Regions from separate parts of the Methylobacterium sp. WL69 genome, predicted to be linked through region 2. Evidence: predicted binding sites of a transcription regulator. Region 2 holds the regulator's gene; the other holds the start of a gene.
What was found. The regulator PhoB, encoded in region 2, activates phosphate uptake and scavenging genes when phosphate is short. The targets are predictions, from matches to a motif close to TGTCATNNANCTGTCAT.

Region 1 (10,804 bases), on a different contig from region 2:
TGCAGAACGTCCGCTTCGGGACGACAGGTCAGGGTCCGGTTATCGACCCGACCTCGCCGTATTGCTCGATCAACCCTGCTCTCGGAAGCGGAGGTCTTCAGGCTCAATTCGGCGATTTGTCCGAAGGCGGCGGCAATAGGTCTGACTTCGATCTCGCTCCAGATGCTGAGAAACAGCCGCCGCACGCATCAGCGATCCAACTGTCTCCGTGGTCTCCCCGGCGACCCCAGACATCGATCCTCGTGCCCCCACGGCCCTCGAAAATGAAGCTCGTGGACCAGATACCCCATAGTTCAACTAGCTCATCGCTGACGGTGACCGTAGGTCCGGCTCTGAGCGTCAGTTGAGGGATGATGGCTTGATCCGTCACTTTGCCGATCATCACCATGCAGAGGTCTCCGTGACACCCGCTCTCGATGCGCAGCAGCAGGGGGCCGCCCTCGCGCCAGAACCGATTATCCTTGATCCTAGCGGCGGCGAGTGCCGCTTCCGCGTCCTTTGGCCTCTCGGAGCGCATAAGCGCCGCAACACGGCCCTTGAGTTCGTCCGGCAGTGGGTCCTCGATACGAAAACGTGCCCCCTGCGCGGAAGCCACGCCAATCATGGTCAAGCTCAACGCCGTCGCGAGAATCACTGATCGCCACCGAGACACCATAGCTTGCAGCCTTGCACCCTTTGAGCACTACGTCCGCTTCCTGCGCGCCTGATCTTAAAGCAGACGGTCGCAAATCCACCCAACCCGGTCATTGGTGGCTGTTTAAACAGCCTGGAAGCGGACCTTCCCAGTGGCCGAGAAGGGTCGAATGCGGAACGTCCGCTTACGGACGCATGGCCGGGGTCCGCTTGCCACCAAGAGCGGGCCCGGAAATGTTTAAATCAGGTCGAAGATAGAACGTTAAAAATACTGTCAATAAGCTTAAGTGTTATGGCTGCTGTAAATTACCTAAAAACAATACATAAATTGCCATTATAGCCCCAACCAAAAAGAAAATACTCAAAGCTGTGACTAATATTACACCAAACCAAAAACCTATAGGGTTCGTAGACAACGGCAAGTTGACGCTCATAGATTTAAAAACTTTATATCTATATGCAAAATAGAGTTGGTTTTTGTATGAATACAAAGCATAAAAACAGCACGCCACTAGTAATATGGCACCAATATGCATTTTCATAACATTTATCCAATTAACACCTTGGCCGCCGCCATGACCGTTTTGAAGTCCGAAGGAGGCTGGAGGCGAAACGTCTGCTTTAAGGCAAAAAGCTAGGGTCCGGTTACCACCCAGTACGGTCGTTCAGGACGGGTACCAGGCGTCGGATTTGATCCACTAGAACATGCCGTTCGGGTTGGCGGAATGCTCGGGCAGGGTCTGCATCACGTCCCAATGCTCGACGATCTTGCCGTCGGCATCGAGGCGGAAGATGTCCATGGCCGCGTAGTCGTCGCCGCCCGGCCAGTGCTGGAGGCAGTGCAGCACGACGAATTCGCCCTCGGCGATGGCCCGCTTGATTTCGACGCGCTTGCCCGGCCACTCCCGCGCTATGCGCTCGAAATACGCGATGAAGCCGTCCTTGCCGGTGGCCACGTGCGGATTGTGCTGGATGTACGCGCCGCCGACATGGCGGGCGATCGCCTCGCGCGGCCGGCCTTCGTTGAACATCAGGTCGTAGAAGGCGATCACGGTCGCCTTGTTCCGCGCGAGATCGGTCATGCTGCCTCCCCGGGGTGCTCCTGCCCTGCTCTTGGCCTGCTCCCGCGGCGGCGTGGCGACCGCTTCGTCGCGCGGGGGCACGATGACACAAGGCGCGGGAGAGGCGATCCGATCCAGCGGGATCGGTCACGGCTCCGGCGGGCCGGACCCCCCGTCGCGATCATGCGCCTCGCCCGTCCGCAAGCCGTTTTAGCCTCGTCCGATCCGGCGGTCATTGAACGGCCGTCGGATAAACCCTGATTGTTCAAAGATCGGTCTTCATCAAGAGTTCTTTTAGACACGGCGTACATGCTCGATGGGACGTAGGATACCAAGCATGCACCCGAAAACCCTGGCCTGGGCGACCGCCGTGACGGCAACGGCGTGCGCCCTCGGCATGACGGCGGCGACGGGACTTCGGATCGAGCCGTCGCACGGGCTGATGTGGACGGCAGGCATCGGCCTCCTCGTTGCCATCCAGGCGTTCTATACGCGCTACCGGCCGGAACCGTTCATCGCCGATCTGATCGGGACCCTCGCCGTGAACCTGTGCGCGTCCTGCATGATCGGCGTTGTCGCGCTCGCCGGTCTGGCCGTGAACGCGCCCCTGGTCGATGGGGCGCTGATCTGAGCCGATGCGATGCTCGGCCTCGATGCGCGAGCGATGGTCGAAACCGTCTCGCACTGGACCGTCCTGCACGGCCCCCTCGCGTTCGCCTGCCAGTTTTCGGTGGTTCTGCTGGTGTTTGCGCCCTCGATCCTCGTCGTCCTGCGTCGAGCCGAAGCGGCCTGGCGGTTCTGCGCCATGATCGGTCTCTCCGGGCTCGCCTGTGCGCTCCTGTCGATTCCGTTCCCCGCCATCGGAGCCTTTCCCGGACTGCAGATCCCCGACGACGTCGTCGCGCGACTACCGCTGGGGGCGGGCCTCTATCACATCCCGACCTTCGATGCCTTCCGGTCCGAACTCGCGACGGTCATTCGCCTGTCGGAGTTGAACGGCGTCATCACGTTTCCGTCGTTTCATGCCGCGTTTGCCTGCGCGACGGCGCATGCCTTCCTGCCCGTACGGCCCCTGCGCTTGCCCGTCGTGGTCTGGACCGTTGTGGTGATGGCCTCCACCATCGTGATCGGCGGCCATTACTTCGTCGATGTGTTGGCCGGCCTCGCCCTGTTCGCGGCGGTCGCTTCCGTCGCGCGGCCGCACAGGACGGCTTCGCGTCTCCCGAGGATGGCGCCGGCGATGACCTCCGCCGCGTGAGACGCCGACCGGCTCGCCGTGGCTCCAGCGGTTATGGCTGTCCGCAACGGGCCCGACCGCATCGTCGGCGCCTGCGCCGCCGTCTCCTGGACCGTCACCCGACGGTCATGGGCCCGGTTTAATCCCGGTCGTGACGAAGAAATTTTTGGGATGCCGCCATGTCCGACGCTGCCCTGGCCTCGACCGGACCGGTCGCGCCCAGTCCCACCGGCAAGCCCACCCTGGACCACGCCATCCATCCGGGCGGCGTCATCGCGTTCCTGCTCGTCCTCGTGGCCGGCCTCGGCTACGCCGTCTTCAGCCTGATCGCCGACCTGAACGCGGTGCATCAGGAGCCCCTGGCGATGGGCGCCTTCGCGCTCCTCGGCCTCGCCCTGCTGATCGCCCTGGCCTTCGAGTTCGTGAACGGGTTTCACGACACCGCCAACGCCGTCGCCACCGTGATCTACACCCACTCGATGCCGCCCCTCGTGGCGGTGATCTGGTCCGGGACCTTCAACTTCCTCGGCGTGCTGCTGTCGTCCGGCGCCGTCGCCTACGCCATCGTCACCCTGCTGCCCGTGGAGCTCATCCTGCAGGTCGGCTCGGGCGCCGGCTACGCGATGATCTTCTCCCTGCTCCTCGCCGCCATCATCTGGAACCTCGGCACCTGGGCCCTCGGCCTGCCGAACTCGTCCTCGCACGCCCTCATCGGCTCGGTGCTCGGCGTCGGCGTCGCCAACCAGCTCATGGGCGGTCAGGACGGCACCTCCGGCGTCGACTGGACCCAGGCGTTCGGCGTGTTCAAGGCGCTGGCCTTCAGCCCGGTCTGCGGCTTCGTGGCGGCGGCCCTGCTGCTCCTCGCCCTCAAGTTCGCCGTGCGCCGCAAGGACCTGTACGAAGCGCCCAAGGGCGACGCGCCGCCCCCCCTCTGGATCCGCGGCGTCCTGATCCTGACCTGCACCCTGGTGTCGTTCTTCCACGGCGGCAACGACGGGCAGAAGGGCATGGGCCTGATCATGCTCATCCTCATCGGCGCCGCCCCCACCGCCTACGCCCTGAACCGAACCATGACCGCCGACGCGACCCCGGCCTTCGTCCAGACCTCTGAGGCCGCCGGCGCCGTGTTTTCGGCCCATGCCGGCGGGGCGGCGCGCCCCGAGGCCGCCGAGGCCCGCAAGATCGTCGCCGACGCCCTGAAGGCGAAGGCCCTCGACAAGCCGGAGGTGTTCGCAGCCCTCGCCGCGCTCTCGGGCGACATCGCGGCGTCCGTGAAGGGCTACGGCTCGCTGCAGCAGGTCCCGGCGGCGGCGACCTCGAACGTCCGCAACGACATGTACCTCGCCTCCGACGCGATCCGCCTGCTGCCGAAATCCGGCGCGACCCTGTCCGAGGCCGAGACGAAGACCCTGAAGGGCTACACCGAGCTCCTCAACGAGGGCACCCGCTACATCCCGGGCTGGGTCAAGGTCTGCGTCGCCTTGGCGCTCGGCCTCGGCACCATGGTCGGCTGGAAGCGCATCGTCGTCACCGTCGGCGAGAAGATCGGCAAGACCCACCTGACCTACGCCCAGGGCGCCTCGGCCGAGATCGTGGCCGCGGGCACCATCGGGCTCGCCGAGCTCTACGGCCTGCCGGTCTCGACCACCCACATCCTGTCCTCGGGCGTCGCCGGCACCATGGCGGCCAACGGCTCGGGCCTGCAGATGTCGACGGTGCGCAACATGGCGCTCGCCTGGGTCACGACCCTGCCGGCCGCCATCGTCATCGCCGGGACTTTGTTCTTTATCCTTCGCCACGTCTTCTGAGGCCGGTACCTGATCCGCGAGCTTCGCGCGCGCCGTCGTGAGGCCCCGCCGGATTCATGCCGCTGCCGGGTGGGTGTTTTCGAACGCCGCGAAGCGCGGGCGGGAAGCGGCACGGGCCCCCGTCCAGTTGGGGCGGGGTGATAGCAGAGGGATGATCGCGTGTGCGTAAACCCCTGGTACGCCGGGCGGAGCGTGGGTGCGCATCCTCTCCTCTCCCCGCCTGCGGGGAGAGGGCCGCAGGCACCCCGTCGTGCCTGCGGCAAGCGCAGGCGAAGCCGCAGCGACGGTGAGGGGGCTTCGTCGGAGGAGGCTCTTCCGGAATCGCCCCCTCACCCTCGGCTGCCGCCTCGACGCGCTCCCCGACTAGGGGGAGACGCGTCCCTCTCCCCGCAAGCGGGGCGAGGGGATGCGCACCTGGGACTTCGCGTCTCGCACAACGCACTGCGACGGCGGCTTCAGACCACACGAGTAGACAAGTCCCGCACTGCCCGCGCGGCGCGGCCTACCGCAGGGTCGACGACTCGCCGGCCTTCAGCGGGCGATCCTCGCCGTCACGCCCGCCCGCGGAGACGTGGGAGTTCAGGCGTTCGAGGTGGTCGAAGACGTGTTCGAAGGCGGCGGTGACGGCCTGCTCGAAGGTGCCGTCGTGTTTGCCCTGGGCCGCCTTGAGGCCCTGGAGCAGCGCCTGGTGCTTGTCCGTATCGCTCGACATGGCAGTCCTCTTGGCAGTCCACTTGGCCGGGCGGAAGGCCGGCGTCATGGAAGCAAGCGCCGATCCCGGCCGGAGTTCCGGACGCGGGGCCGTTCGCGCGGGCGCCGGGTCAGGCGAGGGCGGGTTCGGGGCTCGGCCGGCGCGCCCCGACGGCCTCGGCCAGCAGCTCGGCCACGAGGTCGGCCTGGGACACGATGCCGACGAGGCGGTCGTCGGGGCCGACCACGGGCAGGTGGGTGAGGCCGGCATCCTGCATCCACGGCACGAGGTCGGCGATGGGCGTGTCGGGGCGGACGGAGCGCACGGGGCTCGTCATGATGTCCTCGACGCTGCCGTGGGGGGCGCGGCCCCGGGCCAGGGTCAGGGCGACGCGCCGGGCGATTCCGAGGCGCGGGCCGGGCCGCTCCCACACGGTCTTGTCCAACAGGTCCGTCTGCGTGACGATGCCGAGGATGCGCGCGCCTTCGTCGGTCACCGGCAGGGCCTTGACCCGGTGGCGGCGCAGGAGGTCGAGGGCCTCGTGCAGGGGCGCGTGCGGGGCCACGGCGATGACGTGGCGGGACATGATCGCCGCGCATGTGACCGGGCCGGCGGCGCGGCGGCGGTAGGCCGCGAGCTGCGCCCCCGCCAGGATCGCCTTGAGGTCGTCGCGCCCGATGTCGAGGACCTGATCGTAGGCGTCCAGCACCGCGTCGAGGTCGGCCGTGGTGACGCCGCCGCGGGTGGAGGGCGCCGGGTCGGCCGCTTTCTGGGAGCCGGCATGCGGGTAGGCCCGCCCGGTGAGGTTGTTGAACAGGATCGCCACCGCCAGGAGCAGCAGCGAGTTGGCGGCCACGGGCCACAGGACGAAGCCGTAGCCGAGGTCGTGGATCGCCGGGCCGCCGAGGACCGCCGTGAGGGCGACGGCCCCGCTCGGCGGGTGGAGGCAGCGCAGGGTCGTCATCAGGCCGATGGCGACCCCGATGGCGACGGCCGCCGCCACGGCGGGATCGGCGATCATATGCGCCGCCGTGACCCCGACCAGGGCCGCCACGAGGTTGCCGCCGAGGATCGACCAGGGCTGGGCCAGGGGGCTCGCCGGCACGGCGAAGAGCAGCACCGCCGACGCCCCCATGGGCGCGATGAGGGCGGGCCAGGCCGGGTCCGCTCCGAGGGCGAGGCGGCCGACGAGCCCCGTCACCAGGATGCCGACGAGGGCCCCGGCGGCCGAGCGCAGGCGCTCGCGCCGGCTCAACGGCTGGGTGTCCGGCAGGAGGTGACGCAGGGACAGGCGCATCGTCGGAACGGGCCTCGGCGCTGTTTTGCGGGGCGTGTCGTGGGGGGCGTGACGGGAGCCCGTTACGTTCTCGTCTCGGGGCGCAGCGGGGGGCCGTCGAAGCGCCGGCGTCATAGCAGATCGATGCGGTCTCGATTAACCCGGCCAAGATCAAGGCGGGCAAGCGCGCATCCCCTCGCCCCGCTTGCGGGGAGAGGGTTCGAGACCCCTGGCCGGGTCTCGAACGAGGCGGCAGCCGAAGGTGAGGGGGCGCGGTCGGAAGAGGCTCCTCCGGAAGCGCCCCCTCACCCTCGCTGCGGCTTCGCCTGCGCTCATCGCAGGCACGACGGGGTGCCTGCGATCCTCTCCCCGCAGGCGGGGAGAGGGGACATGCGCACCGGTTCGACGGGCCAGTCACCCCGCGCCCGAGATGCGGACGGCGCGCCCTGGGGCGCGCCGCTTCGGAGGCTTTACGTCAGACGGCGCGGGCCTGGTGCAGGTGCTCGATCTGCTGCTGGGTGTAGCCGAGGTCGAGGAGCACCTCGTCGGTGTGCTCGCCGAGCAGGGGCGAGGCGACGATGTCGACGGTCATGTCCGAGAACTTGATCGGGCTGCCCACGGTCAGGTACGAGCCGAGCTTCGGGTGCGGGACCTCGACGACGGTGCCGCTGGCGCGGAGCGACGGATCGACGGAGAGCTCCTTCATCGACAGGACCGGCGAGCACGGGATGTCGAACTTGCGCAGGATGTCGACGGCCTCGAACTTGGTCTTGTCGGCGAGCCACGCCTCGATGACGGCGAACACGTCGAAGATCTTGTCCTGGCGGGCGCGGGCGGTGTTGTAGGCCGGATCGTCGATCCACTCCTCCTTGCCGATGGCCTTGCAGATCGGCGCCCAGGCGTGACCCTGGATGGTGAAGTAGATGTAGGCGTTGGGGTCGGTCTCCCAGCCCTTGCACTTGAGCACCCAGCCGGGCTGGCCGCCGCCGCCGGCATTGCCGCCCCGCGGCACCACGTCGGTGAACTCGCCGTGGGGGTACTGCGGGTATTCCTCGAGGTAGCCGAGGGCATCGAGGCGCTGCTGGTCGCGCAGCTTGACCCGGCACAGGTTGAGCACCGAATCCTGCATGGACACGGCGACCTTCTGGCCGGTGCCGGTCTTGTTCTTGTGGTGGAGCGCCGTGAGGATGCCGATGGCCAGATGCATGCCGGTGTTGGAATCGCCGAGCGCCGCCGCGCTGACGGTGGGCGGGCCGTCCCAGAAGCCCGTGGTGGAGGCGGCGCCGCCGGCGCACTGCGCCACGTTCTCGTAGACCTTGAGGTCCTCGTAATGGTGGCCGTCGGAGAAGCCCTTCACCGAGGCGAGGATCATGCCCGGGTTGAGCTCCTGGATGCGGGCCCAGGAGAAGCCCATGCGATCGAGCGCCCCGGGGCCGAAATTCTCGACCATGACGTCGGACTGCTTGATCAGGGTCTCGAGCACTTCCTTGCCCTCGGGGGTCTTGGTGTCGAGGGTGAGCGAGCGCTTGTTCGAGTTCAGCATGGTGAAGTAGAGGGCGTCGGCATCCTCGACGTGGCGCAGCTGGGTGCGGGTGACGTCGCCGGAGCCGGGACGCTCGACCTTGATCACGTCGGCGCCGAACCAAGCCAGGAGCTGGGTGCAGGCGGGACCGGCCTGGACGTGGGTGAAGTCGATGATCTTGATACCCTCAAGCGGCTTACTCATGGCGGCGTTCTCCCTGATCGGTCGGTGTCGGACACGAAATCGTTTCGGTAGGGTCCGCTTCGGTGCGGGCTCTTGGTTTTGGCCTTGAGGCGTCTGGCCCGGTCAGGCCGTCTCCACCGCGCCCGGCGAGGGCGCGCGGGATTCGAATTCGGCGAGGCGGCGGCGCAGGTCCCGCTCCTCGGTCCAGCGACGGGTGTCGTCGCGGATGACGGCGGAGATGCCCGCGACGGTGCCGTCGGCGCCGTGCAGCATCCCCACCGTGAAGGCGATGGAGAGGGCATGGCCGTCCTTGTGCACGGCCGGCACCCGCAGCACGTCGGCGCCGTACCGGGTGACGCCCGTCCGCATGGTCTCGAAGTAGCCGTCCCAGTGGCGCCGGCGGTGGCGCTCCGGGGTGATGAGGTCGAGGGACCGGCCCAGGGCCTCCGCGGCGCTGTGGCCGAAGATGCGCGTCGCGGCGGCGTTCCAGACCACGATGGCGCCGCTCGCATCGGACACCACCACGGCGTCGCCGAGCGTGCCCACGAGATCGGCGAAGTCGATGGCCTGCGTCGGGGAACCCACGGACTCGGCCATGCCTCAGCGCGGGTCCGCCGCCGGATTGTTGCGGAGCAAGACAGTCGTTCGCAAGTGCAGCATGGACGGGACGGGGTGGTGCGGACGATGATCCGAGCGCATGATCGCCTCCTCCGGGCATTCGGCAGTCGTCGGCCCTTGGCGGGCCTGACGAGGACTTGCTTTTTCTGTCCGCCTGTTGTTGGTATTTGGTATGCCAAGCATTTCGGACTGTCAACCGACCATTCCGGCCCCCGGTGAGGGACCGTCGCCGGCGCCGAGTCCCGACCCCGCGATTCTCGACCCCGCGATTCTCGACCCGGCCGTGGGGCGGGGGCCGGGCATCCGCATCACCCAGGAGGCGGCCTACCGCTTCACCGTGGATTTCGGCGACCTGATCGCGGCCCTGCCCGTCGACGAGGCGCCGCCCGCCGGCGAGGGCCTCGGGCCGTGCCCGGAGCAGCTCCTGGTGGCGGCGGTCTCGAACTGCCTGTGCGCCAGCATGGTGTTCGCCCTCGGCAAGTTCCGCCAGGAGGCGGGGGGCGTCGCGGCCGACGCCCATTGCCGGATCGTGCGCAACGCCGAGGGGCGCCTGCGCATCGGCGGGATCGAGGTCGCCATCGCGCTCGGCCAGCCGGCCGAAAACCTGCCGCGCCTCGACCGGGTGCTGGAGCAGTTCGAGCGCTTCTGCACCGTGTCGCAGAGCGTCGAGGCCGGCATCCCCGTGGCCGTCACCGTCCGGGACGGGACCGGACGACGCCTGCGCTGAACCGAAGCTTTTCAAAAGGAGACATCCGCGATGCCCACCGACACCAGCCGCGCCGACGCGCCCGAGGACCTCGCCCGCCTGTTCAACGCCCGCGCCAATGCGGGCGACGTCGCCGGTCTGGTGGCCCTGTACGAGCCCGACGCCGTTCTGGCCGCCGGCGCCGTCGTCGCCACGGGCCACGCCGAGATCGAAAAATTCTACACCGACCTGCTGGCACGCAAATCCGATTTCCCCGCCGTCGAGACCCTGCCGGCCCTCCGCAACGGAGACCTCGCCATGACCTTCGCGCGCCTGCCCAACGGCCACGTCTCCGTGGAGACGGCCCGGCGCCAGGACGACGGCGGCTGGCTCTGGGTGATCGACCAGCTCAAGATCAAGCCGCTCACCCCGGCCGAATCGGCGTGACGGAGGTTGTTCCCCTCGCGCCGGAACTGACCGGCCGCCTCGGCTTCGCCCATCGCCTGCCCGTGGCGCCGCCCCTGCCCCCCGGCCGGCACGCCCTCGGGCTGTTCGACACCCGCGACGCGGTGCTGGTGGTGCCCGACGGTCTTCGCCCGGGCCGGCCGGTGCCCCTGGTGGTGCTGTTCCACGGCGGCGGCGGCAGCGCGGAAAAAATCCTGCCGATGCTGGAGGCCCACGCGGCCGCCGAGGGCTTCCTGCTGCTGGCCCCACAATCCCTGTTCCCGACCTGGGACCTCGTCATCGGCGGGCACGGGCCGGACCGCGAGCGCCTGTCCGAGGCCCTGGCCGCGGTGGCCGCGCGCTTTCCCCTCGACCCGCAGCGCTTCGTCTTCGCCGGCCATTCCGACGGCGGCAGCTACGCCCTGTCCCTCGGGCTCGCCAACGGCGACGTGGTCACCCACGTGGTCGCATCCTCGGCCGGGTTCTTGTCGGTGCATTGCCAGGCCGGGGCACCCCGGATCTTCCTGTCCCACGGCACACGGGACGAACAGATCCCCATCGACCGCAGCGCCCGCCCCCACGCCGCCCGCCTCGCCGCCGCCGGCTACGACGTCACATATGTCGAATACGACGGCCCGCACGCCCA
Region 2 (10,804 bases):
CCGCCCAGCTCGCCACCTCCGCCCTGGCCGCCGACATCACCGGCGCCGGCGCCACCTTCCCGTTCCCGGTCTATTCGAAATGGGCCGAAGCCTACCGCAAGGAGAGCGGCATGGGGCTGAACTACCAGTCCATCGGCTCGGGCGGCGGCATCAAGCAGATCCAGGCCAAGACCGTCGATTTCGGCGCCACCGACGCGCCCCTCAAGGGTGCGGCCCTCGAGAAGGACGGCCTCGTCCAGTTCCCCACCGTCATGGGCGGCGTCGTCCCCGTGGTGAACATCGCCGGCGTCGAGCCGGGCAAGCTCAAGCTCACCGGCGAGGTCATCGCCGAGATCTACGCCGGCCGGATCACCAAGTGGTCCGACGCGAAGATCGCCAAGCTCAACGAGGGGGTCAAGCTCCCCGAGGCGACCATCACCCCGGTCTACCGCTCCGACGCGTCGGGCACGACCAACATCTTCACCACCTACCTCTCCCAGGCCTCCGAGGCCTGGAAGAAGGAGTTCGGTGCCGCCACCACGGTGAGCTGGCCCGCCGGGCAGGGCGGCAAGGGCAACGAGGGCGTCACCGCCACCGTCAAGCAGGTCCCCAACGCCATCGGCTACGTCGAGTCGGCCTACGCCAAGCAGAACAAGCTCAGCCACGCCCTGATCCAGAACAAGGCCGGCAAGTTCCCGCAGCCCGACGACAAGGCCTTCCAGGCCGCCGCCGCCAGCGCCGACTGGAAGTCCGCCCCCGGCTTCGGCATCTCCCTGACCGATCAGGCCGGCGAGAACGCCTGGCCGATCACCGCCGCGACCTTCATCCTGGTCTACAAGGAGCCGGCCGACCCGGCCAAGGCCGCCGACGTGCTCAAGTTCTTCGACTGGGCCTACAAGAATGGCGACAAGCTCGCCGTCGACCTCGACTACGTGCCGCTGCCCGACAACGTCGTCGGTCTGATCCACGACGCGTGGAAGGACATCAAGGCCAAGGACGGCAAGCCCGTCTTCAACATGTAAGCCCGTCGTCAACCTGTAAGCCTGTCTTCGGCAGGTAAGACTTCGTCCCCTTCGAGGGACGGGCGATCCATCGACGGGCCCGGCGCATGCGCCGGGCCCGTCCCATGGAACACGATCGGCTCGCGTCGGGACACGCCGCGCTGTAGACGCCGCAGAGAGAAGAGACCAACTCGGATGGGCGCCTTGACTGAACAGATCTCCCTGACGCGGACGGCCGCTTCGGCCCAGCGCAAGCCCGGTGGCCTCGGCGACCAGCTGTTTCGCGCGGCCTCCTACGCCTCGGCGATCCTCGTCCTCCTCGTGCTCTTCGGCATCCTCGCCTCCATCGCCTATGGCGGCTGGCCGGCCTTCGCCGAATTCGGTCCCGGCTTCATCACGTCGAGCGCCTGGAACATCGGCCAGGAGCAGTACGGCGCCTTCGTCGCCATCATCGGCACCCTGGCCTCCGCCGTGCTGGCGCTGCTCATCGGCGTGCCCCTGTCCCTCGGCATCGCCGTCTACCTGACGCAGCTCTGCCCGGGCTGGGCGCGCAAGCCCGTCTCCATGACCATCGAGCTCCTCGCCTCGGTGCCGAGCATCATCTACGGCATGTGGGGCCTGTTCATCTTCGCGCCCCTGTTCGCCCGCTTCGTGCAGGTGCCGGTGTCGAACCTCGTGGAAGGCATGCCCATCGTCGGCACCCTGTTCTACGCCCGGGTGCCGTCGGGCGTCGGCATCCTCACCGCCGGCATCATCCTCGCCATCATGATCGTGCCGTTCGTGGCCTCGATCACCCGCGACATGCTCGACCAGATCCCCACGGTGCTGCGCGAGAGCGCCTACGGCATCGGCTGCACCACCTGGGAGGTGGTGCGCCACGTCCTCGTGCCCCAGGCCTCGGTCTCGATCATCGGCGCGATCATGCTCGGCCTCGGCCGGGCGCTGGGCGAGACCATGGCGGTGACCTTCGTCATCGGCAACGCCAACCGCCTCTCGGCCTCGGTGTTCGATCCGGGCTCCACCATCGCGTCGCGCATCGCCAACGAGTTCAACGAGGCCGACGGCCTGCAGCTGAATTCGCTCATGGCGCTGGGCTGCATCCTGTTCGTCATCACCTTCGTCGTCCTCATCGTCGCCCGCCTGCTCGTGCGACGCGTGAAGGTCGCGTGAGTTCGCCGGAGCCAGAACCCATGGACGCGCTCAACACCGTCGCCGGCACCGCGCCACCCCTCCAGGCCAGCCGGGTCCGTTCCGGACGGCGGATCGCCGACAAGATGCTCATCGGCGCCAGCACCCTGGCCACCCTCGTCGGCATCCTCGTCCTCGGCTCGATCCTGGGCATGCTCATCATCGAGGGCGTGAAGGGCTTCTCGCCCCTTCTCTTCACCGAGCCGACGCCCGGACCCGGCTCCGAGGGCGGCGGCATCGCCAACGCGATCCTCGGCAGCCTCGTGATGACGTTCCTCGGCATCGTGGTGGCGACGCCCGTGGGCGTCATGGCCGGCACCTTCCTCGCCGAGTACGGCCGCAACTCGAAACTCGCCGACCTCGTGCGCTTCCTCAACGACATCCTGCTGTCGGCGCCCTCCATCCTCATCGGCCTGTTCGTCTACACCCTCATGGTGCGGCCCATGGGCAGCTACTCGGGCTGGGCCGGCGCCGTGGCCCTCGCCATCATCGCCACCCCGGTCATCGTGCGGACCACGGAGGACATGCTGCGCCTCGTGCCCTCGACCCTGCGCGAGGCCGGCGCGGCGTTGGGCGCCCCGCCCTCGAAGGTCATCACCGCCATCACCTGGCGCGGGGCCTCGGCCGGCATCGTCACCGGCATCATCCTGGCGCTGGCCCGCATCGCCGGCGAGACCGCGCCGCTGCTGTTCACGGCGCTGAACAACAACAGCTGGTTCTCACCCAACCTCATGGGCGGCGTGCCGAACCTGCCGGTGATGATCTACCAGTTCGCCCTCTCGCCCTACCCGAACTGGCAGCAGCTCGCCTGGGCCGGCGCCCTCCTGATCACCGTCACGATCCTCGCCCTGTCGATCGTGGCCCGCTTCGTCATCAAGAGCGAGCGGGCGCGCTGATCCGCGCGCCGCTCCCACCGCCCCCCGCTCGATCGAAGGATTGCCACCGATGAACGCCGCCTCCGGGATCACCGCCGCGCAGCTCACCGGCCGCCACAAGGCGGACGAGAACTCCCCCGTCCGCATCGCCGTGAAGGACCTGAATTTCTACTACGGCAGCTTCCACGGTCTGAAATCCGTGAACCTCAACTTCCACGACCGCCAGGTGACGGCGCTCATCGGCCCGTCGGGCTGCGGGAAGTCGACCCTGCTGCGCACCTTCAACCGCATCTACAGCCTGTATCCGGACCAGCGCGCGGAAGGGCAGATCCTGCTCGACGGCCAGAACGTCCTCGATGCGAAGGTCGATCTCAACGAGCTGCGCTCGCGCATCGGCATGGTGTTCCAGAAGCCGACGCCGTTCCCCATGTCGATCTACGACAACGTCGCCTTCGGCCTGCGCCTCTACGAGAAGCTGCCGAAAGCCGACCTCGACGTGCGCGTGGAGGAGTCGCTCCGCAAGGCCGCCCTGTGGGACGAGGTCAAGGACAAGCTCAAGCAGTCCGGCATGGGCCTCTCGGGCGGCCAGCAGCAGCGCCTGTGCATCGCCCGCACCGTGGCCCAGCGCCCCGAGGTGATCCTGTTCGACGAGCCGACCTCGGCCCTCGATCCGATCTCCACGGGCCGCATCGAGGAGCTCATCGAGCAGCTGCGCTCCGAGTTCACCATCGTCATCGTCACGCACAACATGCAGCAGGCCGCGCGCATCTCGCAGTTCACGGCGTTCATGTATCTCGGCGAGCTCGTCGAGTTCGGGCCGACGACGCGGATCTTCATGAACCCCGAGAAGCGCCAGACCCAGGACTACATCACCGGCCGCTTCGGCTGAGGGCCTCCCGCGAAACGCCCGCCGCGCCGCCGGATTCGAGCGGAGCGGCCGCGATCGGGCGTTTCGCGAGGCACTCTGATCCTCGGGCGGGGGACATCGACCCCCGTATCCCGCCCCAACGCCACGTGGCAGGTTCCGAGACGGGCCTGACCGAGGAGTGCGACATGCCCGACCACATCGTCAGTTCCTACGACACCGACCTCGAAGACCTGCGCCGCTCCATCTCGGAGATGGGCGGCATCGCCGAGAAGATGATGACGGAGGCGAGCGACGCCCTCGTGCGCCGCGACGTACCCCTGGCCCAGGCCGTCATCGCGGCGGATCACCGCCTCGACACCCTGCAGCGCGAGATCGAGGAGCGCTCGATCCTGCTCATCGCCCGGCGCCAGCCCATGGCCATCGACCTGCGCGAGACGGTCTCGGCCATCCGCGTCTCGAACGACCTCGAGCGCATCGGCGATCTGGCCAAGAACGTCGCCAAGCGCGTGGTCGCCATCGCCGAGCAGGTCCAGCCGCAGAAGATCGTCATCGGCGTCCAGCACATGAGCGACCTCGTGCAGGAGCAGCTCAAGGACGTCCTCGACGCCTATGCCAGCCGCGACACCAAGGCGGCTCTGGACGTCTGGGAGCGCGACGACGCCATCGACGCCCTCTACAATTCCCTGTTCCGCGAACTCCTGACCTACATGATGGAGGACCCGCGCAACATCTCGTTCTGCACCCACCTCCTGTTCGTCGCCAAGAACATCGAGCGCATCGGCGACCACACCACCAACATCGCCGAGACGATCCACTACCTCGTCACCGGCGAGAACAGCCTGGCCGAGAGCGACCGTCCCAAGAACGACGCCTCGAACTACGCCACGGTGGACGTGCCGCCCCTCGACGTGGCCACCGGCGTCTGAGGGACGGCGGGGACCGGGGCCCATCGCCGGGACCCTGGAGACGGGACAGTTCCGGGGGCGTTCGGACCCGGTCCGGACGTCCCCGGTTTCGCATGGGGGCGCATGGTGGGCGGGCGTATACTGAGCGGGCGTGGGTGATGAGTACGCGGATCCTGATCGTCGAGGACGAGGAGGCCCTGACCCTCCTGCTGCGCTACAACCTCGAGGCCGAGGGCTTCGTGGTCGACTCCGCGACGCGCGGCGACGAGGCGGACATCCGGATGCAGGAACAGGTCCCCGACCTCGTCCTCCTGGATTGGATGCTGCCCGGCCTGTCGGGGATCGAACTGTGCCGCCGCATCCGGGCGCGCAGGGAGACCGAGCGCCTGCCGGTGATCATGCTCACGGCCCGGGGCGAGGAGAGCGACCGCATCCGCGGCCTCGGCACGGGCGCCGACGACTACATCGTCAAGCCGTTCTCCGTGCCCGAGCTCCTCGCCCGCGTGCGGGCCCTCCTGCGGCGGGCCAAGCCCGCCCACGTGGCCAACCTGCTGGTGGCCGGCGACATCGAGCTCGACCGCCTCAGCCACCGCATCCGCCGGGAGGGCCGCGAGATCCATCTCGGGCCAACGGAGTTCAAGCTCCTCGAATTCCTGATGCAGAGCCCCGGCCGCGTGTTTTCGCGGGAACAGCTCCTCGACGGGGTCTGGGGGCACGACGTCTACATCGACGAGCGCACGGTGGACGTTCATGTCGGGCGCCTGCGCAAGGCCCTCAACCGGCCCCGCCAGAGCGACCCGATCCGCACGGTGCGGGGCTCGGGCTACTCGTTCGACGAGATGTTCGCCGGCGCCGAACCGTAACGCGTCCGCTTCAGCGGAAGCCGCCGGCCAAGCTTAGCGAAAGCCGCCGGCCCGGCTCAGCGGAAGCCGCCGGCTGGGCTCAGCGGAAGCCGCCGGCCGGGCTCAGCGGAAGCCGCCGGCCGGGCTCAGCGGAAGCCGCCGGCCGGGCTCAGCGGAAGCCGCCGGCCGGGCTCATCGGAAGCCGCCGACCCGGCGGTCGCGCCGGCGCTCGGCCGCCGGCTGATAGGCGATCTCGGCGTGGTGGGTGCAGTAGGGCAGGCCGGTGATGGCGCGGTCGCCGCAATAGTGGAACTCGGGCGTGGTCGGGTCGCCCAGGGGCCAGCGGCACATGGATTCGCGCAGGTCCATGATCGTCACGCGCCGGGAGGTCGCCAGGGCCACGGGCTCGACCCGCGCGACGGGCGCCGCCTCGGCACGGGCGGCGGGCGCCTCGGCCGCCACGGGCACCATGGCCACGGGCACCATGGCGATGACCGCTCCGGGTTCGGCCGTGCCGGTCTCGGCGCCCTGCGCCGCCCCGGTCGCTTCGGCCCCGGCCCCTTCCGCCGCCTGGGCTTCCCCCTCGCGGGCGGCCTTCTTGCGGGGGAGGACCGTGTCGGACGCCTTCGCGGCGCGGCCGGACAGGCCGAGGCGATGGACCTTGCCGATGACGGCGTTGCGGGTGACGCCGCCGAGCTGCGCGGCGATGCGGCTGGCGCTCAGGCCCTCCTGCCACAGGCGGCGCAGGAGATCGACGCGCTCGTCCGACCAGCTCGGGATCGTATCCGTCATCGCCCCCTCCCGACATCGTCCTCGCTCACCCTCGGCGTCGCGGGCACGGAGGCACAGCGGCGGGGCTCCGCGGCTGGCGACTTCGGGACCGGACGGGTGACGTTCGCCTCGGGCTCTCTTCGGCGACGGGCGAACCGTACAGGAGCGCGCGAGCCGGAGGCAAGAGCGGCTTCGACGGTGATCGGAAGAGCGGTCAAGTTTCCACCGGCCAAGTTTGAGCCGGCCGTGGGTCCGTCAACTGAATTTCCACCGACTGTGTTTCCCGCGGTCGCGTTTCGACCCCCGGCCTTTGGCCGGACGAGGCGTGCCGGCGGCCCCGCATTGCCGGTGGGGGAGGGGCGGCCTATCTGAGGGGCGACTGCCGCATCCCGATCCACCCCCATCAGGAGACCCCATGCGTCTGCCCCGCGCCACGGCCTGTCTCGTCCTGTTCGCCACCGGGGCGGGCGCCGCCGAGCCCGTGCACCTCGCCAGTCACCGGGCGGTCTACGACCTGTCCCTGGCCCAGAGCGGCGGCACCCGGGCGGTGGAGAGTGCGCGCGGGCGCATCGTCATCGATTTCTCGGGCGACGCCTGCAAGGGCTACACGATGCAGACCCGGCAGGTGACGGTGCTGGACAGCGGTGAGACCGGCAGCCGCACCTCGGACCTGCGCAACACCACCTTCGAGAGCGCCGACGGACGCAGCTACCGCTTCAAGGTCAGCACCCTCCTCAACGGCACGCCCGGCCAGTCCGTGGACGGCACCGCCGAAACGGCGGCCGACGCCCTCAAGGTCCGCCTCAAGGAGCCCAAGCGCGACGGCTTCCAGGCGAGCGGCGAGGTGCTGTTCCCCACCCTCCACATGCGCCGGCTCATCGAGACGGCGCGCGCCGGTCAGACCACGCTCTCCGTCAAGGTCTACGACGGCACCGACGACGGCCGGAAGGTCTACGACACCCTGGCGGTCATCGGACGCCCGGCCACGATTGCCTCCGCCAAGGCGGAATCCGACCGCGACAAGCCCCTGCGCGAGGGCGAGATGGCGGGCATGACCCACTGGCCGGTGACCCTGAGCTACTTCACCTCCGGCGCGGGCGAGCGCACGCCGATCTACGTGCTGACCTTCGACCTCTACGAGAACGGGGTCAGCGGAAACCTGCGCCTGGATTACGGGGAATTCGCCGTGGCAGGCAATCTCAGCCGCCTCGACAAGCTCCCGGCCGCGACGGACTGCAAATCCTGACGCCCGCTACAAGTCCTGACGCGCGCTACTCGCCGGCGCGCGGCGCGGGGGTGAAGGCGAGGCCGCGCTGGATCGTTCCGGCGCCGAACTTCTCACGCAGCCGGTCGAGGGCGGCCTCGCGCCGGACGGTGCGGGCCACACCTCCGGTGGCAAGGCCTCCGTCGGCAAGGCCTCCGGTGACGAGCCCGCCCGCCGTGAGGCTCCCGTCGATGAGGTCGCCCCGGTCGGCATGGACCGCGTCGCACAGGTCGCCCCCGCCGATGCCGAGGAGGCGGAACGGCGTGCCGTCGCAGGCCGCCCGCAGGAGGGGTTCGCTGTCGGCGAACAGGCGCGCGGCGAGCTGCGTCGGCGCCAGGCCGCCGCGCGTCCGGGTGCGCAGGCGGAACGCCGAGTCCTTGAGCTTCAGGGTGACGTTGGCGGCCGCGAGGTTCTGGCGCTTGAGCCGGCCCGACACCTTCTCGCACAGGCGCCACAGGATCGGCCGCAGGGCCTCGAAGGCGGCGATGTCCGCGCTGAAGGTGGTCTCGGCCGAAACGCTCTTGGTGTCGCGCTCGGGCCGGACGGGGCGCGGGTCGTCGCCCCGGGCGAGGGCCAGGAGCCGGCTCGCGTCGCGCCCCAGGGCCGCGTGCAGGGTCCGCGGGTCGGCCCTGGCGATGTCGGAGACGCGGCGGATGCCGCGCTCGGCCAGCCGCGCCCGCGCCGCCTGACCGATGCCGGGCAGGATCGAGACCGGGCGCCCGGCGAGGAATTCCACCGCCTCCGCCCGGCCGAGGATGGCGAACCCGCGCGGCTTGTCGAGGTCGGAGGCGATCTTGGCCAGGAACTTCGCATCCGACAGGCCGATGGAGACGGTGATGCCGATCTCCCGCTCCACCCGGGCGGCGAAGCGCGCCAGGGTGAGGGCCGGGCTCGCCCCGTGCAGGCGCTCGGTGCCCGACAGGTCGAGGAAGGCTTCGTCGATGGAGACGGGCTCCACCAGGGGCGTCAGGTCAAGCATCATCTGCCGGACCTCCCGCCCGACGCGGGCGTACTTCTCCATGTCCGGGCGCAGGACCACGGCGTCGGGGCAGGCCTTGAGGGCCTGGAACATCGGCATCGCCGAGTGGACGCCCGAGATCCGCGCGAGGTAGCAGGCGGTGGCCACCACGCCGCGGGTGCCGCCGCCGATGATGAGGGGCCGGTCGCGCAGGGACGGGTCGTCGCGCTTCTCCACCGTGGCGTAGAAGGCGTCGCAATCGACATGGGCGATGGTGAGCCGGTCGCGCTCGGGATGCGACAGCAGGCGCGGCGAACCGCAGGCGCGGCAGCGTGCCGGGCCGGCCTGCACCGTGCAGCAATCCCGGCAGAACGCCGTCATGGGCAATCGTCGCCCGCCGCCCCGTGGTCGGAGCCGTCGTCGAACTCCGTGGGCGAGAGCCGGCGCCAGGCCGCCGCGATGCGCTCGGGCGGGACCGCGAGGGCCTGTGCCGCGGCCATCAGGGTGGCCTCGTCGCCCATCACGTGGTCGAGGAGGCCCGCGAGGAAGCCGGCATCCTGCGCGCTCGCCCGCAGGGTGTCGGGGGTCGCGCCGGTGGCGGCGAGGAAGGGGTGGAGCCGCTCGTCGTCGGTGGCCAGCCAGGCAAGGATCGCCACGGCAAGGCGCTCGGCCGAATCGCGCTCATTGTCGGATTTGCGTTTCGTCAACATGTATCCGTTACATCTTCTCGCGCGGGACATGTCGCGCGGGCCGAGCCTCCAAGAACGGGCCATGCCTCCAAGAACAATGAGCCGCTCGAACGCCGGGAACAATGGGCCATGACAAAGACGGTGCTCATCGTCGAGGACAACGAGCTGAACATGAAGCTCTTCAACGACCTGTTGGAGGGGCATGGCTACGCGACGCTCAAGACCGCCAACGGCATCGAGGCCATCGAGCTGGCCCGCACCCACCGGCCCGACCTCATCCTCATGGACATCCAGCTTCCCGAGGTCTCCGGCCTCGAGGTGACGAAGTGGCTGAAGGAGGACGACGACCTGAAGTCCATCCCGGTCATCGCCATCACGGCCTTCGCCATGAAGGGCGACGAGGAACGCATCCGCGAGGGCGGCTGCGAGGCCTACCTCTCGAAGCCGATCTCCGTGGCCAAGTTCCTCGCCACCGTCCGCCAGTATCTCGGCGACGGCCGGACGACGTGACCGCCTCCGCTCCCCTCGACCCGAACGCGTGAGGACAGATGTCGGCCCGCATCCTGATCGTCGATGATCTCTTCCCCAACGTGAAGCTCCTCGAGACCAAACTCTCGCTCGAGTATTTCGACGTGCTGGCGGCCATGAACGGCCCGGACGCCCTGGCGATCTGCGCCAAGGGCCTGTGCGACCTCGTGCTCCTCGACGTGATGATGCCCGGCATGGACGGGTTCGAGGTCTGCCGGCGCCTCAAGAACGACCCCAATACCGCCCACCTGCCGGTGGTGATGGTCACCGCCCTCGACCAGCCCTCCGACCGCCTGCGCGGCCTCGACGCCGGCGCCGACGACTTCCTGACGAAGCCCATCGACGACGTCGCCCTGTTCGCCCGCGTGCGCAGCCTCGTCCGGCTCAAAGCCGTGACGGACGAGCTGCGCAGCCGCGCCCTCGCGTCGCGGGATTTCGGCATGGGCGATCCCCTGGCGCTCGCCACGGCCGAGACCGGCCTGAACGCCGCGATCCTCCTGGTCGACGACCGGGCGAGCTCGGCCGACCGCCTGTCCACGGCCCTGAGCCAGCACCACAGCGTCACCGTCGAACCCGATCCGCACCGGGCCCTGGTGCTCGCCACCGAGGGGACCTTCGACCTCGCCCTCGTCAGCCTCGATCTCGTCGATTTCGACGGCCTGCGCCTGTGCAGCCAGCTGCGGTCCCTCGACCGGACCCGGGCCATGCCGGTGGTGATGATCGCCGAGCCGCACGACAAGGCGCGGGTGGTGCGCGGCCTCGATTTCGGCGTGCACGACTACCTCATGCGCCCCGTCGACCGGAACGAGCTCGTGGCCCGGGTCCGCACGCAGGTGCGCCGCCGGCGGTTCTCCGACACCCTGCGGGGCGCCGTCCAGGCCTCCATGGAGCTCGCGGTCACCGACGGGCTTACGGGCCTGCACAACCGGCGCTACC

Region 1: the regulator PhoB is predicted to act here: its motif matches at 3,045-3,061, upstream of FV218_RS15555 (inorganic phosphate transporter).

What each region holds. Positions count from the first base shown of each region.
Region 1 is NZ_VRUZ01000060.1:2,600-13,403, forward strand. Features, by position in the region: gene FV218_RS15535 (hypothetical protein) at 104-634, opposite strand; gene FV218_RS15540 (nuclear transport factor 2 family protein) at 1,332-1,715, opposite strand; gene FV218_RS15545 (hypothetical protein) at 2,032-2,325, shown strand; gene FV218_RS15550 (phosphatase PAP2 family protein) at 2,335-2,952, shown strand; gene FV218_RS15555 (inorganic phosphate transporter) at 3,111-4,739, shown strand; gene FV218_RS15565 (hypothetical protein) at 5,242-5,451, opposite strand; gene FV218_RS15570 (HPP family protein) at 5,561-6,727, opposite strand; gene frc (formyl-CoA transferase) at 7,182-8,432, opposite strand; gene FV218_RS15585 (PAS domain S-box protein) at 8,535-9,008, opposite strand; gene FV218_RS15590 (OsmC family protein) at 9,313-9,756, shown strand; gene FV218_RS15595 (nuclear transport factor 2 family protein) at 9,787-10,161, shown strand; gene FV218_RS15600 (esterase) at 10,158-10,804, shown strand, end outside.
Region 2 is NZ_VRUZ01000084.1:1,030-11,833, reverse strand. Features, by position in the region: gene pstS (phosphate ABC transporter substrate-binding protein PstS) at 1-1,001, shown strand, start outside; gene pstC (phosphate ABC transporter permease subunit PstC) at 1,176-2,150, shown strand; gene pstA (phosphate ABC transporter permease PstA) at 2,171-3,064, shown strand; gene pstB (phosphate ABC transporter ATP-binding protein PstB) at 3,114-3,932, shown strand; gene phoU (phosphate signaling complex protein PhoU) at 4,097-4,837, shown strand; gene phoB (phosphate regulon transcriptional regulator PhoB) at 4,975-5,679, shown strand; gene FV218_RS17905 (GcrA family cell cycle regulator) at 5,851-6,450, opposite strand; gene FV218_RS17900 (cell envelope integrity EipB family protein) at 6,845-7,675, shown strand; gene FV218_RS17895 (DNA polymerase IV) at 7,701-9,032, opposite strand; gene FV218_RS17890 (DUF3572 domain-containing protein) at 9,029-9,361, opposite strand; gene FV218_RS17885 (response regulator) at 9,470-9,850, shown strand; gene FV218_RS17880 (PleD family two-component system response regulator) at 9,889-10,804, shown strand, end outside.